One region of the Plantactinospora sp. BC1 genome, then DNA from elsewhere that is predicted to be linked to it. Evidence: riboswitches for the same ligand, from Rfam matches in the RefSeq annotation. Region 1 holds a riboswitch; each other region holds the start of a gene.

Region 1 (3,779 bases):
GGCCACGACGTGCTCGGCGGCCGGTTCGAGGTCAGCGGCGCCGGTCCGGCCGCGATCGGCCGCCCGGGCGAGCCCGGCGAGGTCTGCTACTTCGCGCCCGACAGCCTGGAGTGGGAGGAGCTCGGCTGCGGGCACGGCGCCTGGCTGTCCTGGATCGCAGCCGGCGGGACGGCCGAGTTCTACGAGTCGCAGCGCTGGCCCGGATGGCGCGCCGAGGTCGAGCAACTGCCGGCGTCACACGGGTTGGCGGTCTACCCGTTCCTGTGGTCCAGCGAGGCGCAGGAGGACCTCGCCGCCACCGCACGTCGGCCGGCCCCGCTGCGCGAACTGTTCGCGATCCAGGACGAGACGGTCGCGTTCCTCGCCGCCAATCCAGACGCGGAAGCGGTACGGATCGACGTGCGGTAGCCGGATCTCTTTGCCGGTCAGGGTCGCGGGTACGGCCGGAGGGTCGAGTGGAGGCTCTGTCGGGGGCGTTCGGCGTGGCCCTGCCGTCGTGTCGTTAGCGTTGGCCGGTGGCGGGCAGCGCCGGCGACCGAGCTGGACCTGATCGTCGCATCGAGTGGTGCTGGTGGTGGTGGCGCACCCCGCGCCGCCACCGGTCCCGGCCGTTCCAGCCGGCGACCCGTTGACCGCCCGGACGACGATGGGAACCGATACGTCGCAGGATCGTCCGGGAGGTGAGCGTCGGATGCGGAACTGCCCGCCCGAGATCACGGAGATCGTCGCGGAGACCGGCCTCGGTGAGGTGGTCGAGCGCTATCGACAGGCGGTGGCGATGGAGCTGAGTTTCGCCGTCACCTGCGGCGTACTCGGGGTGTCCGGGTTGGTTTTCGGCGACGAGGTCGGGCGGGCGATCGGTGCCGGGGCCGGTGGGCTCGGGGTGCTGTTCGCCGTACCCGCCTGGCGCAGGTCCCGCTGTCACCTGTACCTCTGCACCGGTGGCCTGCTCACCACCACCGGGACGACCACCGTGACCCGCCTGCTCCGCTGGGCCGAGGTCGCGCACGTCCGGGTCTGGACCACCCGGATCTACCAGCTCGGCCCGGTGGAGGAGTTCCCGCGCTGCGTACTGGAGCTGACCGACGGCACGACGTTGAACCTGGCCAGGCCCCCGTACGCGGGCCTCGGCCGGCTCGCCGGGGCCGTGGAGCGGGCCGTGACCGAGACGACCTACCCGCGCCGGACCGCGGAGATCGCCGAGACCGGCACCAGTGTCTTCGGCCCGATCACCCTCAGCGCCGCAGGAGTGCGCGACGGCCGGCGATTCGTGGCCTGGTCGGACGTCGCACGGGTGGAGCGGGGGCGGGTGCGGCTGCGCATCTGGAACCGGGCCGGCCGGCAGGTCATCTCCCGGCAGGTCCGGACGATCCCGGATCTCGCCTGCCTGCTCAGGATCGCGTCCACCACACGCGGTGGGACGGCGAACCCGGCGAGGGCGCTGCCTTGACCGGGGGGCGCCAGGAGCGGGTTCCGGCGCCGAGAGCGTGCTGCGCTACCCGTCGTCTCGGCGTCGGGTGTCGAGGCCACTCGGCTCCGTGACGTCCGGCCAGGCCATCCGGAACTTGCGGGGAGCACCGTTGAGTCGGGACGGGTCTCCGCCGGGCGGTGACGCCGTCGCCGTCTCGACGCTGCGGGCTCCGCAGGCGCGGTAGAAGCGCTGCGCCGCCGTGTTCTGCTCCAGCACCCAGAGGTACATCCGTTCCGCCGTCGCGTGTTCCAGGACGGCTCGGGCGGCGCGGGCCAGGAGCCTGCTGCCGACACCGGTCCGCTGGTGGCCGTGCACGACGTGCAGATTGTCGACCAGGCTGCCCCACCGGGGGTCGTGGTCGAACACGACGTGGACGAAGCCGACGAGTCGGCCCTCCTCTTCGGCCACCACGGTCCGGCTGTTGGTCGGGGCAGCCAGGCGGGCCGACCAGACCGAGTGCCGGTCAGCGGCGACGTCACCGTCGAGGAAGGAGTCGGCGTAGGCGCCACGGTAGTGCCGGCGCCAACTCTCGGCGTGCAGTCGGGCGATCTGCTCGGCGTCGTCGGCGCCGGCGAGGCGCAGTAGTACCCGGCCGGTTGGCGTGGGGTGCTGTTCGGGTGCCGTGTCCTGGTCGAAGGAAGGGATCGACGACACCGGGACCTCCTGCTTCGCGGCTTGCTCGGCATCGCTCGTGCCGAGCCTGGTCCTCACCCGGAGCACCCCGCCCGCGAACGGAGGGTTGCCGGCCAGCGAGCCGGGGCTTGGCGCTGGCGCTCATGACCTGTACCGGCGATCGTAGCACCGCCCCCGTCGCGACCGGAGCGCCGAGGAGCGCCGGAGGCGCCGGAAGGCCGGCCTCCGGACATAGCCCGATTTCGATGGATGAAGACGCGTCAGTTGCCGGATGTCTGCCGTCGGTCGGCCCGGAACGCTGTGCGTATGGCGATGGACGTCAACCGCAACGCCCCGGTGGTCGTCGAACTGGAGGTCTTCACCCGCGCCGCGCCCGGCACGGTGTGGAACCTGCACACCGACATCGACCGTTGGCCGGAGTGGAACCCGCACATCGAGCGGGCGAACCTGCGCGGGCCGCTGCGGGTCGGCGCCACCTTCGACTGGTGCACCGCAGGCTTGGAGATCACGTCCACGATAGGTGAACTCGTGCCGCAGCGGCGCATCGCCTGGGGTGGCCGGACACGCGGCATCGACGGCCTGCACGTGTGGACGTTCAGCCCGCAGCCCGAGGGCGTCCTTGTCCGGACCGAGGAGTCCTGGGACGGCGAGCCCGTCCGGGTCGATCCGACCAACCTGCGCACCGCGCTGGAGGCCTCGCTGCGCGACTGGCTGAGCGCGCTGAAGAGGTGTGCGGAAACCGGCGCCCGACCGGCAGGAGAATCGGTGTGACCACCGCACGGCCCGGGTCGACCCCGATCCTGTTGCTGCACGGCTCCTGGCACGGTGCCTGGTGCTGGACGGAGGTCATCGCCCAGCTCGTGCCGTACGGCCGCCCGACCCTGGCGGTCGACATGGCCGGGCACGGGCTGCGCGCCCGTCGACCCGAGTGCCTGACCGTGCGTCCGTTCGACCCGGCCGCGCTGGCCACCGAGGTTTCGCCGGTGGCGGAGGTGGACCTCGACCGAGCGGCCGAGCTGCTGGTCTCGCAGATCGAATGGCTGGGCCGTGGCGGCCCGGTCACGGTGGTGGCGCACAGCATGGGCGGCCCCGTCCTGACCCGGGCGGCGCAGCAGGTTCCCGAACTGGTGGCGCACGCCGTCTACCTCGCCGCCATCATGCCCGGCTCGGACCGGGCGGCCGAGGGGTACTTCGCGCTGCCGGAGAACGCGGGCGCGCTGGTGCTGCCCGCCCTTCGGGGCGATCCGGGGGTGATCGGGGCGCTGCGGCTCGACCTCGCCTCGAACGACCCCGGCTATCGTCAGCAGCTTCGCGACGCGTTCTACGGCGACGTCGCCCCGGTCGTCGCCGACGCCGCCCTGGGCCTGCTCACCCCGGACGCCCCGGTCAGCATGATGCGCGGCACCACCCGGCTGACCCGGGACGGTTGGGGCTCCCTCCCCCGCACCTACGTCGTCTGCGCCCGGGACATGGCGATCCGCCCGGCACTCCAGCGGGTACTCGTCGCGGAGGCCGATGCCGCCTTCCCGGAGAATCCGACCTCCGTCGTGACGCTGGACTCCGCACACGCGCCGTTCCTGTCCAGGCCGGGCGAGGTGGCCGAGATCGTCGGACGACGGGGCTGAGAGCCGGCCCCTCCGGTCGGAAGCGCGCAACCGCGCCGCGAATCGGGGCG
Region 2 (3,779 bases), 1.1 Mb from region 1:
GGCTTCGCCGGGCTGGTGGTGCTCGCGCTGCTGCTGCCGCTGAACCCGTTGCGGATCGTGGACCGGGCGGCCCGGCCGGCGCTGGGCCGGCTCGCCGACGAACTCTCCGAGACCGCCGAGGCGATCAAGACCCGGGACGCGCCCCGGGCACAGGCCGCGCTGGACCGGCTCCGCCAGGTGGAGGAGCACTTCCAGGGCTTCGAGGAGGCGCTGGAGGGCGGCCGGGAAACCGCGCTGCTGGCCCCGGTGCGCTGGCGCCGCCGGGGCGCGCTGACCCAGTACGTGGAGAGTTCCGAGTACATCGAGCACGCGGTGCACAACAGCGGGACCCTGATCCGGCGGGCGGTCACCGCGCTGGAGGACGAGGAGCCGATCCCGGAGGAGATGTCGAACGCGGTCACCATGCTCGCCGAGGCGGTACGGCTGCTGCGCCGGGACCTCGGGCACGGCATACGCCCGGAGGCGGCCCGGGAGCAGGCGTTGCAGGCGATCGGCCAGGCCGGTCGGGCGTACGCCGAGGGGGTCGGGTTCTCCGGCAGCGTGGTGATCGCGCAGGTGCGTACCACCGGCAGTGACCTGCTCCGGGCCACCGGCATCGAACGCCTGGAGGCGAACCAGCTCGTACGCCGGGCGGCCGGCGGGCACGCCGGGGAGGCCGCCGCGGAGGCCGCCCGGCAGCCCGGCACCCCGCCGTCGACCGGGCGCTCCGGCGGCCCCTCGGGCGAGCGGGGCCCGGCCCGCTGACCGGAGCCGGTCCCCGCCCGGCAGCACGCCCTCGCCGGGCGCGGGCTAAGTCAGCGGATCGCCGCCAGGGCGGTGAGCAGCCGGTCGACGTGCCCGGCGGTGCTGCCCAGCCCGATGCTGGCGCGCAGCGCGGTCGGCGGCAGGTCCCGCCGTCCGCTCCGGGTGGCCGCCTCGGCGAGCAACCGCCGGGCCAGCGGGTGCGCGCAGAACAGCCCGTCCCGCAGCCCGAGCTGCCAGCGCTGGGCGAGGTCGGCCGCGACCGCCGCCGAGTCCCGGCCGGCGACCACGAACGAGACGATGCCGACCCGGGGCGCGGCCGCGTCGAAGGTACGCAGTTCGACCACCTCCGGCAGGGCGGCGAGCCCGGACCGGAGCCGGGCGAGCAGGGCCTGCTCGTGCGCGTACAGCGCGGCCCGGTCCGCCTCGGCCAGGGCGGTGCAGACCCCGGCCAGCGCCACCGCGCCGAGCAGGTTGGGGGTGCCCGCCTCGTGCCGGGCGGGCCCCTCGGCCCAGCGCACGTCATGGGTGGCCGCCCCGACGCCGAGGGTCGCACCGCCACCGGCCAGGTACGGCGGGGCGGCGTCGAGCCAGTCCGCCCGCCCGGCCAGTACGCCGATCCCGAACGGCGCGTACAGCTTGTGTCCGGAAACGGCCACGTAGTCGACGGTCAGGGCGGCGATGTCCAGTTCGGCGTGCGGGGCGAGCTGGGCGGCGTCCAGCGCGATCCGGGCGCCGTGCCGGTGGGCGACCCGGGCCAGGTCGGCGACCGGCCAGCACTCGCCGGTGACGTTGCTGGCCCCGGTCACCGCGACCAGGATCGGTGCCCCGCCGCCGCTGCCCCGGCGCAGTTCCCGCAGTGCCGCGTCGACCGCCCGCACGGCGTCGCCGGCCGAGCCCGGCACCGGCAACCGGACCGTACCGGCCGGCCAGGGCAGCAGGTTGGCGTGGTGCTCGGCGGCGAAGGTCACCACCCGGGTGCCGGGCGGCAGGGCCCGGGCCAGCAGGTTGAGCGCGTCGGTGGTGTTGCGGGTGAAGACGACGTGGTCGTCCGCGCGTACCCCGAGGAAGTCGCCGACCTGCTGCCGGGCCCGCTCGTACGCCAGCGTGCTGCGCCGGGAGAGCGCTCCGGCGCCCCGGTGCACGCTGCCGTACCAGGGCAGCAGCTCGGCCACGGCGTCGGCGGCGGCCCGCGCGCACGGTGCGGTGGCGGCGTAGTCGAGGTTGACCTGTCCCGGCACCCCGAGCACCGCGAGCGGCGCCGCCGGGGCCAGGGTTGCCGGGGTCAGGGTTGCCGGGGTCGGCGTTGCCGGCGCGGCCACGCCGGTCGGCCGGGCGGGCGCGGAAACGACGGTGCTGCTCATCGGGGATACCTCCGGTGGCCAGGGACCCCGGAGCGGGTGGGAACGGGGTCCGCGCTTGCCCGGTGCGGTGTGCACCGAGCCCGGTCATCACCCGGGGCACCCCACCGCGAACCTCGACGAGGGTTGCCGGCCAGCAAGCCGGGGCTTGACGCTGGCGCTCGTGACCTGCCAGAGAGCATAACCGGCCCGGTTGTGCTCCGGCCGGGCTGTCCGGAGGAACTACGCTGATCACATGGCCGACACCCCGCCCGGTGCGGCGGCGCCCCAGCCGCCGTCGCCGACCCCGCCGTGGCCGCCCGCCCCGTCGGGGCAGTTCCCGCCCTCCGCGGGCAGCCTGCCGCAGGTGGCGGCGCCCGAGCGGCGGAGCCGGGCCCGGCTGCTGACGATGATCGGGGCGATCGCGCTGATCGTCGTCTGCGCGGTGTTGATGGCCTGGGAGCTGGTGTCGCCGGCCGGGGTCACGCCGCCGCTGATCGGGCTGGCCGCGGCGGCGCTGCCGGTGCCGGTGCTGGTCGCCTGCTTCCTCTGGCTCGACCGGTACGACCCGGAGCCGGTCAAGTATCTGGCCTTCTGCCTCGGCTGGGGTGCCGCGGTCTCCACCTTCGCCGCGCTCCGGACCAACACCTTCGCGGCCGACACGCTCCAGCTCCCGCTACCGCTGGTCGGCGTGCTGGTCGCGCCCTTCATCGAGGAGCTGACCAAGGCGCTCGGCCCGCTCCTGCTCCTGCTCTACCAGCGCCGCAAGTGGTCCGGCATCACCGACGGCATCGTCTACTGTGGCCTGTCGGCGGTCGGGTTCGCCATGGTCGAGAACATCCTCTACTTCGGCCTGCACGGCTACGCCGAGGGCGTCGACCAGTACGGCCCGGCCACCGGTGCGCAGAACGTCTTCGGGATCTTCATCCTGCGGGTCCTGATCAGCGGCTTCGCCCACCCGCTCTTCACCTCGATGACCGGCATCGGGCTCGGCATCGCCGTCCGGTCGGGCAGCCGCCCGATCCGGATCCTCGCCCCGCTCGCCGGCCTGCTGCTGGCGATGATCCTGCACGGCGCCTGGAACCTGGCCGCGACCCTCACCCAGCTCTTCGCTGAGCCGCTGATCCTGCTCTACAGCTACCTCGGGCTGATGGTGCCGATCTTCCTGGGCGTGGTCGGCCTCGCCGTCTGGGTGCGGAGCTGGGAGGGGCGGCTCACCCAGCGGCGGCTCCCCGACTACGTGTCGACGGGTTGGCTCACCCCACCCGAACTGGCCGCGCTCGGCACCCTCGGCCGGCGGCACGCGGCCCGCCGCTGGGCCCGCCGGATCGCCGGTGAGGAGGGCGCCAAGGCGATGCGGGCGCTCCAGATCTCCGCGACCCGGCTCGCCCTGCTCCGGGACGGGCTGGTGCGCGGGCTGGAGCACCGGCCGGCGCAGCTCGCCCGCAGGCTCGACGAGGAACGCCGGCTGCTCGACGCGATCCAGGCCGCCCGCAGGGTCTTCGTCGGCCGCGATCCGCAGGCCCCGGCCGGGATCTGGGACGGCTCCCGCTACCACCTGTCGTTCCCGGACGGCTCCCGCCGGTCCCTGCCGGCCCCGGCCGAACCGGTGGTGCCGATCCCGGTGGTCCTGGTGGCACCGCCGCCCCCGCCGGCTCCGGTCTACGCCGCACCCGGGTACGGCCCGTACGGCGGCCC
Region 3 (3,779 bases), 780 kb from region 1:
CCGGAAGATCTCCCCGATGTACGCCGCCGCGATCAGCGACAGCGCCAGGATGCCCAGCGGATAGGGGTTCGGTCCCCACCAGGCGAGCCCGAGCGGTGCCAGCCCGACCCCGATCAGCAGGATGGTGACGGCGGCCGGCAGTCCCCGGAACACGTCGGTGTAGATCCGGGCCGGCCAGCGCAGCCACCGGCTCCGGGACAGCCCGGCCATCGCCAGCAGCATGCCGAGCAGCGTCCCCACGATGGCGGAGAGCAGCGCCAGCAGCAGCGTGTTGGGCAGCCCGACCGTGAGCATCTCGGGCAGCGCCTCGCGCATCGACTCCCAGTCGAAGAACGTCTCCCACAACGTCGCCAGGGTCTCCATCGCCTCACCTGTCTCGGATCCACCAGTCGTCGGCCGGCCGCCCCGGGCGGCCGGCCGACGACTGTCTGATGTGCTGGCCGGGTCAGCTCGCCGGGGTGGCGGCCGGGCTCGTCGGACCGGCCTTGACCGGCGGGTACGTCACCGTGCCGCTGCCCGGCTTGAAGCTCTCCGGTACCGGCCGACCGGGGTAGTACTGCTCCTGGAGGCGGGTCCAGGTGCCGTCCTCGATCACCTGGTCGAGTGCGGAGTTCAGCGCCTCGCGCAGCGGGTCGGCGCCCTTGGCCACCGCGAACGCGGTCGGTGCCGAGCTGAGCTGCTTCTCGGCCAGTACGATCTTGCCGCCGCTCTCCTGTGCGGACTTCTCGCCGATCTCGGCGGGCGCGATCCAGGCGTCGGCGGTCTTCGACCTGAGCTGGTTGATCGCGCCGTTGTAGTCGGGTACCCGGACCGGGTCCAGGCCCTCCTTGGTGGCGTAGTCGTCCTGCACGGTGCCCTGCACCACGACCACCCGCTTCCCCTTCAGCTCGGCGAAGCTCCTGATCGGCGAGCCGGCCGGTACGTCGAGTCCGAAGTAGCCGAAGTCGTACCCGTTGGTGAAGTCGACGGTCTTGCGCCGCGCCTCGGTGATGGTGATCGACGACGAGCCGGCGTCGAACTTGTGGTTGTTGACCTGGGCGAGCAGCGCGGAGAACTCGGTGCCGACGAACTCGACCTTGAGCCCGAGCTTGCCCGCGACGGCGGTCATCAGGTCGTTGTCGAAGCCGGTGAACTTGCCGTCGGAGAGGAAGACGTTCGGCGGCGCGTCGGTCAGGGTGCCGACCCGCAGGGTCCCGGGTTGCAGCAGGTCGTACGGGTTGTCGGCGGTGTCGCCCGACGACGAGCCGCCGCAGGCGGCGACCGCGCCGAGCAGCGCGACGGCGGCGACGCCGGAGAGGAGGCGGGTGGCGAGAGGGTTGATGCGCATTGTGCTGAAACTCCATGAAATATCCGGCGACGGCGTGCCGGAGAACCACCCGGACCGGTCAGGTCGCGGGCGGTACGCCGACGGCGTCGCTCAGGGGGTGCTGACGAGATGGTCGGAATGCCGCCGACCGGCGGTCGCGGTCAGGCCGAGGCCCGACAGAGCATGGTGCTGGTCCGGCAGAGGTCGACGTGTCGACGCCACCGGTGCCAGACGACATGCAGCCGGCTCGCCCGCCCGGCTCGGATGCTGCGCACTGCTGAACCTCCATCGGTCCTGGCGGTAGCACCCGCACCCACGGTGGGGGGTTGCTGCGACGTCGACGAGCCAGGTCTCTCGGTCGCTCTGGATGGCCGGAGGTCAGCCTACTAAACCCGGGTACCGACATTCCAACTGGTCAGGGCCGGGATGGCTGTGTCGCTCGCCACCCGCCGCCCCGGGGCGTCCGGCCGGTGCGGGGCCTCAGCCCGCCTCGGCGACGTCCATCGCCCGGTAGATCCGCTGTTCCGAGATCGGGTACGGCGTACCGAGCGCCTGGGCGAAGACGTTCACCCGGAGTTCCTCGATCATCCAGCGGATCTGCCGTACCGCGTCGGAACCCCGGCGGGCGGGTGGCAGCGCGTCGACCATCTCCCGGTACTCCTGCTGCACCTGCTCGATCCGGGCCTGCTGGTCGCGGTCCCGCTGCGGGTTCTGCGGCAGCCGGTCGAGGCGACGCTCGATCGCGGTCAGATAGCGGGGCAGGTCGGCGAGGCGGGCGTACCCGGTCTCGGTGACGAAGCCGCGGTGCACCAGCCCGGAGAGCTGGGCCCGGATGTCGGTTAACGCCGCCACCATGGTCAGGTCGTTGGTCCGGGCCAGCCGCTGCTCGACCGCGTAGGCGGCGGCGAGCACCCGGCGTACCCGGTCGACGACCTCGACGGTGGTGTCGACCAGATCCGCCCGGACCCGGTCGCGCAGCGCGGCGAACCCCTCGGCGTCCCAGGCCGGCCCGCCGGCGTCGGCGATCAACTTGTCCACCGCCGCGTCGGCGGCGTCGTCGAGCAGCTCCTGCACGTTGCGGTGCGGGTTGCGGCTCAGCGCCAGCTTCGCCTCGTTGGAGAGCCGACCGGAGACGAACTTCTGCGGCGAGCCGAGGGTCAGCCGGAGCAGTCGCCGGGTACCGGCCCACATCTGGCGACCCTGCTCGGCCTCGGTCTCGAAGACCCGTACCCCGACGCTGTCGCCCTCGTCGACCAGGGCCGGGTAGGCGGTCACCAGGTAGCCGGCCCGATCCTGCTCGATCGAGCGCGGCAGCGTGCCGATGCTCCACTCCCGCAGCCCGGACCGTTCGACGTCCGGGGCGGCGGCGGCCACCATCCGGCGTACCTGGGTGGTGAGCTGCCGTTGCAGCGCCGGCAGGTCCTTGCCCTCGGCGACGGTCTGCCGCTCCTCGCCGACCACCCGGAAGGTGGGGCGCAGGTGTGCCGGCAGCTTCGCCAGGTCCCAGGCGTCCCGGGGCACGGTCACCCCGGTCATCCGGCGCAGCTCCCGGGTCAGCGCGTCGAGCAGCGGCTCCCGGCCGGGTGTGATCGAGGCCAGCACCGCCCGGGCGTAGTCCGGCACCGGGACGAAATTCCGGCGCACCGCCTTCGGCAGCGACCGGATCAGCGCCACCACGAGTTCCTCGCGCAGCCCCGGTACCTGCCAGTCGAAGCTCTCCGCGTCGACCTGGTTGAGCATCGGCAGCGGGATGTCCACCGTCACCCCGTCGGTCTCGGTCCCCGGCTCGAACCGGTACGTCAGCGGCAGCGCCACCCCGTCCGAGTGCCACTCGTCGGGGTAGTCGGCCGCGTCGACCCCGCCCCGCCCCTCGTTGACCAGCATCTGCCGGTCGAAGGTGAGCAGGTCGGGCCGGTCCCGGCGGGTCTTTTTCCACCAGGCGTCGAAGTGCCGGCCGGAGACCACCTCGGCGGGGATCCGCTGCTCGTAGAAGGCGTACAGCGTCTCGTCGTCGACCAGGATGTCCCGGCGCCGGGCCCGGTGCTCCAGCTCCTCCACCTCGTCGAGCAGCGCGCGGTTGTCGTGGAAGAACCGGTGGTGGGTCTGCCAGTCACCCTCCACCAGCGCGTGCCGGATGAACAGTTCCCGGCTCTGCGCCGGGTCGATCCGACCGAAGTTGACCTTCCGGCCGCTGACCAGCGGGATGCCGTAGAGGGTGACCTTCTCGAAGGCCATCACCGCGGCCTGCTTCTTTTCCCAGTGCGGCTCGCTGTAGCTGCGCTTCACCAGGTGCTGGGCGAGCGCCTCGACCCACTCCGGCTCGATCCGGGCGGCGACCCGGCCCCAGAGCCGGGACGTCTCGACCAGCTCGGCGGCCATCACCCAGCGCGGCGGCTTGCGGAACAGCGCCGAGCCGGGGAAGAGGGCGAATCTGGCGCCCCGGGCGCCCAGGTATTCGTTCTTCTGCGTCTCC
Region 4 (3,779 bases), 1.1 Mb from region 1:
CAGTCGCGCCGGTGGTCTGCGTGCAGAACCCGTACGGCGTCGACTACCGGCGTAGCGCCGACGACCTGGTGCGGATCTGCGCCGAGCAGGGCGTCGCCTTCGTGCCGTTCTTCGCGATCGCGGGCGCCGGCCGGGAGGCGGGCGCGACCGCCGCCGGTGACTCCGATGCGGAGCTGCGGGCGGTGGCGCGGGCGCACGGCGCGACGGTGGCACAGGTCCGGCTCGCCTGGACGTTGCACCGGGGCCCGCACGTCCTGGCTATTCCGGGTACCGGCAATCCGGAGCACCTGGTCGCGAACGTGGCGGCCGGCGCCCTGCGGCTCAGCCCGGACGAACTGGCCCGGCTCGACCAGGCCGGCTGACCGCCCGGGGTGCCCGTGCCGGGGCTCGTGTCCCGGCCACGGGTACTCCGGGTCAGACCTGCTGGTCGCGGCTGGCCAGCCCGGCCGGCGCGGCGGCCAGGGCGGCCTGGATCGCCTCGACCAGGGCGAGCGCGGACTCCTCGGTCAGCTCGACCGCGACCCGCGCCCCCGGGCCGGCGGCCGGGTTCAGAAAGTCGATGTTGAGGGTGTGTGCGTACGGCGCGTGCGTCGGATGGTCCACGTAGACGCAGGTGTGGCTGACCGGGAACCAGCCGCCGGCACCCTTGCCGCTGCCGTCGACCTCGCGCTTCACCGTGACGTACGTGCACATGCCGGCCTCCTCGGGCTCGGACGGAGGGGACTCGGAGGAGGGGACTCGGACGGAGGGGATTCGCCGGTCAGGCGTTCAGGTGCCGGTCGAAGAAGTCCCGGACCCGTTGCCACCCCTCGGTGGCGGCCAGCGGCCGGTAGCTGGGCCGGTCGACGGCGAAGAAGCCGTGCCCGGCGTCGGCGAAGGTGTGGAACTCGTGCGGCTTGCCGAGCCGGGTCAGCTCCCGGGACAGCTCGTCCATCTGGGCCGGGGAGGGGTACTGGTCCTCGGCGCCGAAGAGCCCGAGCAGCGGGCAGGAGAGCCGGTCGGCCTGGTCGAGCAGCGGCTTCACCGCCAGCGGGAAGCTCTCCGGCGGGTTGCCGACCACGAACGCGCCGTAGCAGTCGACGGCGGCGTCCAGCGGCAGTCGGGTGGCGGCCAGGAACGCCTGCCGGCCACCGGAGCAGTACCCGATCACCCCGACCCTGCCGTTCGAGGCCGGCAGCCCGCGCAGGTGGTCGGCGGCGCCGCCGACGTCGCCGACGAGCCGGTCGTCGGGTACGCCACCGGCGGCCCGTGCCGTCGCCGCCGCGTCGTCGGGGCTGGCGCCGGGTGCCTCCCGGGAGTAGAGGTTGGGGCAGATCGCCGCGTACCCGTAGCTGGCCAGCCGACGCGTGATCTCCTTTGTCGGCTCGTCGTAGCCGGGCATGTGGTGGATCACCACCACCCCGCCGTGCGGCGTGGCATCGAGGGGCTGGGCGAGATATGCCTCGATCTCGTCGCCGCCCGCCCCGGTGATCCGGACCGTTCCGGCCTGCATCCCGTCCCGCACCGTCGTTGCTCCCGTCCTGCCCGGCCGGACCGCGTCCGCCGGCCGTACCCGAATTCTCATTAGCCCGGGTAACTATTTCAGCCGGCGGTCGGCGGCGGTCCGGTGACCCGGTGCGGGGATCTTCCTCACACCGCGAACAGACCCGGGACAGCGGCCTGCGGTGCCCGTAGACTGTCGGCACAACTTCATACCTCATCCAGAGGGGCTGAGGGATACGGCCCGATGACGCCCCGGCAACCACTCCACGGCGGAGCAGGTGCCAAATCCGTCCCCGCCGCGCGGTGCGGCGCCAGGGAAAGATGAGAGGACGGCTATCGCCATGACGTCGATCATCGACGCGACCCCCAGCCAGACCAGCCCGGTGGCACCCAACCCCGCCCGCGTTCTCGTCTGTCGCGGCTGCGGCACCGAATATCCGCTGGTCGCGCAGCACGCCTGTTACGAGTGTTTCGGCCCGCTGGAGGTCGGCTACGACGCCGCGACCCTGGCCCGGGTCACCAGGGCCGACATCGAGGCCGGCCCGAAGAACCTCTGGCGGTACGCCGCGCTGCTGCCGACCGGCCAGGACCCGACCACCCGGGTCACCCTCGACCCGGGGTTGACCCCGCTGGTGCCGGCCGCCGGCCTCGCCGCCGAGCTGGGCATCCGGGCGCCGCTCTGGGTCAAGGACGACAGCGCCAACCCCACGCACTCGTTCAAGGACCGGGTGGTGTCGGTGGCGTTGACCGCCGCCCGTGGTCTCGGCTTCACCCGGTTCGCCTGTGCCTCGACCGGCAACCTGGCGAACTCGGTCGCCGCGCACGCGGCCCGGGCCGGGGTGCCGTCGATCGTCTTCATCCCCGGCGACCTGGAGCAGGGCAAGGTGGTGACCACCGCCGTCTACGGCGGCGACGTGGTCGCGATCGACGGCTCGTACGACGACGTCAACCGGCTCTGCGGCGAGCTGGTCGAGACCGACGAGTTCGAGGACACCGCCTTCGTCAACGTGAACGTCCGGCCGTACTACGCCGAGGGCTCCAAGACGCTGGGTTACGAGGTGGCCGAGCAGTTGGGGTGGCGGATTCCCGAGCAGGTGGTCATCCCGATGGCCAGTGGCGAGCTGCTCACCAAGATTGACAAGGCGTTCAGCGAGCTGGTCGAGATCGGACTGGTCGAGGCGCCGCCGAACGGCTGGAAGGTCTTCGGCGCCCAGTCGGTCGGCTGCAACCCGATCGCCGTCGCGCTGCACGCCGACACCGACGTGATCACCCCGGTCCGGCCGACCGGGATCGCCAAGTCGCTCAACATCGGCGACCCGGCCGCCGGGCTCTACGCACTGGAGGCGGTGCGCCGTACCGGCGGCTGGATGGACTACGCCGACGACGACGAGATCCGCGCCGCCATCCGGCAGTTGGCCCGGACCACCGGCGTCTTCGCCGAGACGGCCGGCGGGGTCACCGTGGCCGTACTCGGCAAGCTGGTGGCGAGCGGCCGGCTGGATCCGGACGCCGAGACGGTGGTCTTCAACACCGGCGAGGGCCTCAAGACCCTGGACGCGGTGGCGGCACAGGTCGGTCCGACGTACCGGGTCAAGCCGTCGCTGCGGGCCGTCCGCGACGCCGGGCTGCTCGGCTGAATTTTCCGGAAGAAATTTTTGGCATCTGCCCGAAGCGTGCTCGGGCAGATGCACGTGCAACTTGCAGGTGGAATCGTTCGGTCCCATCGGCGGCCCGCCGAAGCCGGCGGTACGGATGCGGTGCGTAGCTGCTCTTTTGCCGCCCGTGACGAAAACACGCGGAAGAGGGCTTGACGCCTGCATCTGCACGACGCAAGATGCTCCGTGCGGGAGGACGCACCGCCGTAGACTTTCAAAGCTCTTACGACCCAGCGCCGGAGGCGTTGTGCGGGCGTCCTCCCGACCAAACTCTCCCGCCCGGTCCGGCCGACGTCGTCGCCGCCCGTCGGGCTCAACGCGAATCCACCGACCCGGGTGACGGTCCCCCGATATTCGGTCGCGCCCGGTTCGTGCAAGCGGCACTCTCCAGAGCATGGATATCGTGGTCACCCCACTGGATGTCGCCGACGTGGCCGCCACCGAGCGGGCGTACGAGATCGAGTCCGCCGCGCGCACGGCCGACCAGCCCGACGTGCCGACGCTGTCCCGGCAGCGCTTCTTCGCCGGGCTGCGGCGCCCGTGGCCGGGTAGCGACGGCCGGTACGCGCTCGGTTATCTCGACGGGGTGGCCGTCGGCTACCTGGGCGTCTCGCTGCCGCAGCGGGAGAACCTGGAGAACGC

The links. A riboswitch is a leader RNA that binds a small molecule or an ion and turns the genes downstream of it on or off. The one in region 1 is predicted to bind S-adenosylmethionine.
Region 2: another riboswitch for S-adenosylmethionine. It lies ahead of C6361_RS11105 (aminotransferase class V-fold PLP-dependent enzyme); the one in region 1 lies ahead of C6361_RS06335 (GNAT family N-acetyltransferase).
Region 3: another riboswitch for S-adenosylmethionine. It lies ahead of C6361_RS09580 (ABC transporter substrate-binding protein); the one in region 1 lies ahead of C6361_RS06335 (GNAT family N-acetyltransferase).
Region 4: another riboswitch for S-adenosylmethionine. It lies ahead of thrC (threonine synthase); the one in region 1 lies ahead of C6361_RS06335 (GNAT family N-acetyltransferase).

Annotation. Positions count from the first base shown of each region.
Region 1 covers NZ_CP028158.1:1,498,860-1,502,638, forward strand. Annotated here, with positions in the region: gene C6361_RS06325 (DUF2625 family protein) at 1-408, shown strand, start outside; gene C6361_RS06330 (DUF6585 family protein) at 692-1,450, shown strand; gene C6361_RS06335 (GNAT family N-acetyltransferase) at 1,496-2,125, opposite strand; SAM riboswitch class IV at 2,138-2,253, opposite strand; gene C6361_RS06340 (SRPBCC family protein) at 2,411-2,875, shown strand; gene C6361_RS06345 (alpha/beta fold hydrolase) at 2,872-3,729, shown strand.
Region 2 covers NZ_CP028158.1:2,626,336-2,630,114, forward strand. Annotated here, with positions in the region: gene C6361_RS11100 (aromatic acid exporter family protein) at 1-744, shown strand, start outside; gene C6361_RS11105 (aminotransferase class V-fold PLP-dependent enzyme) at 795-2,105, opposite strand; SAM riboswitch class IV at 2,152-2,271, opposite strand; gene C6361_RS11110 (PrsW family intramembrane metalloprotease) at 2,338-3,779, shown strand, end outside.
Region 3 covers NZ_CP028158.1:2,283,230-2,287,008, reverse strand. Annotated here, with positions in the region: gene C6361_RS09585 (amino acid ABC transporter permease) at 1-363, opposite strand, end outside; gene C6361_RS09580 (ABC transporter substrate-binding protein) at 446-1,327, opposite strand; SAM riboswitch class I at 1,589-1,680, opposite strand; gene hrpA (ATP-dependent RNA helicase HrpA) at 1,787-3,779, opposite strand, start outside.
Region 4 covers NZ_CP028158.1:2,607,815-2,611,593, forward strand. Annotated here, with positions in the region: gene C6361_RS11030 (oxidoreductase) at 1-362, shown strand, start outside; gene C6361_RS11035 (DUF6295 family protein) at 415-693, opposite strand; gene C6361_RS11040 (dienelactone hydrolase family protein) at 761-1,504, opposite strand; SAM riboswitch class I at 1,694-1,810, shown strand; gene thrC (threonine synthase) at 1,824-3,119, shown strand; gene C6361_RS11050 (GNAT family N-acetyltransferase) at 3,532-3,779, shown strand, end outside.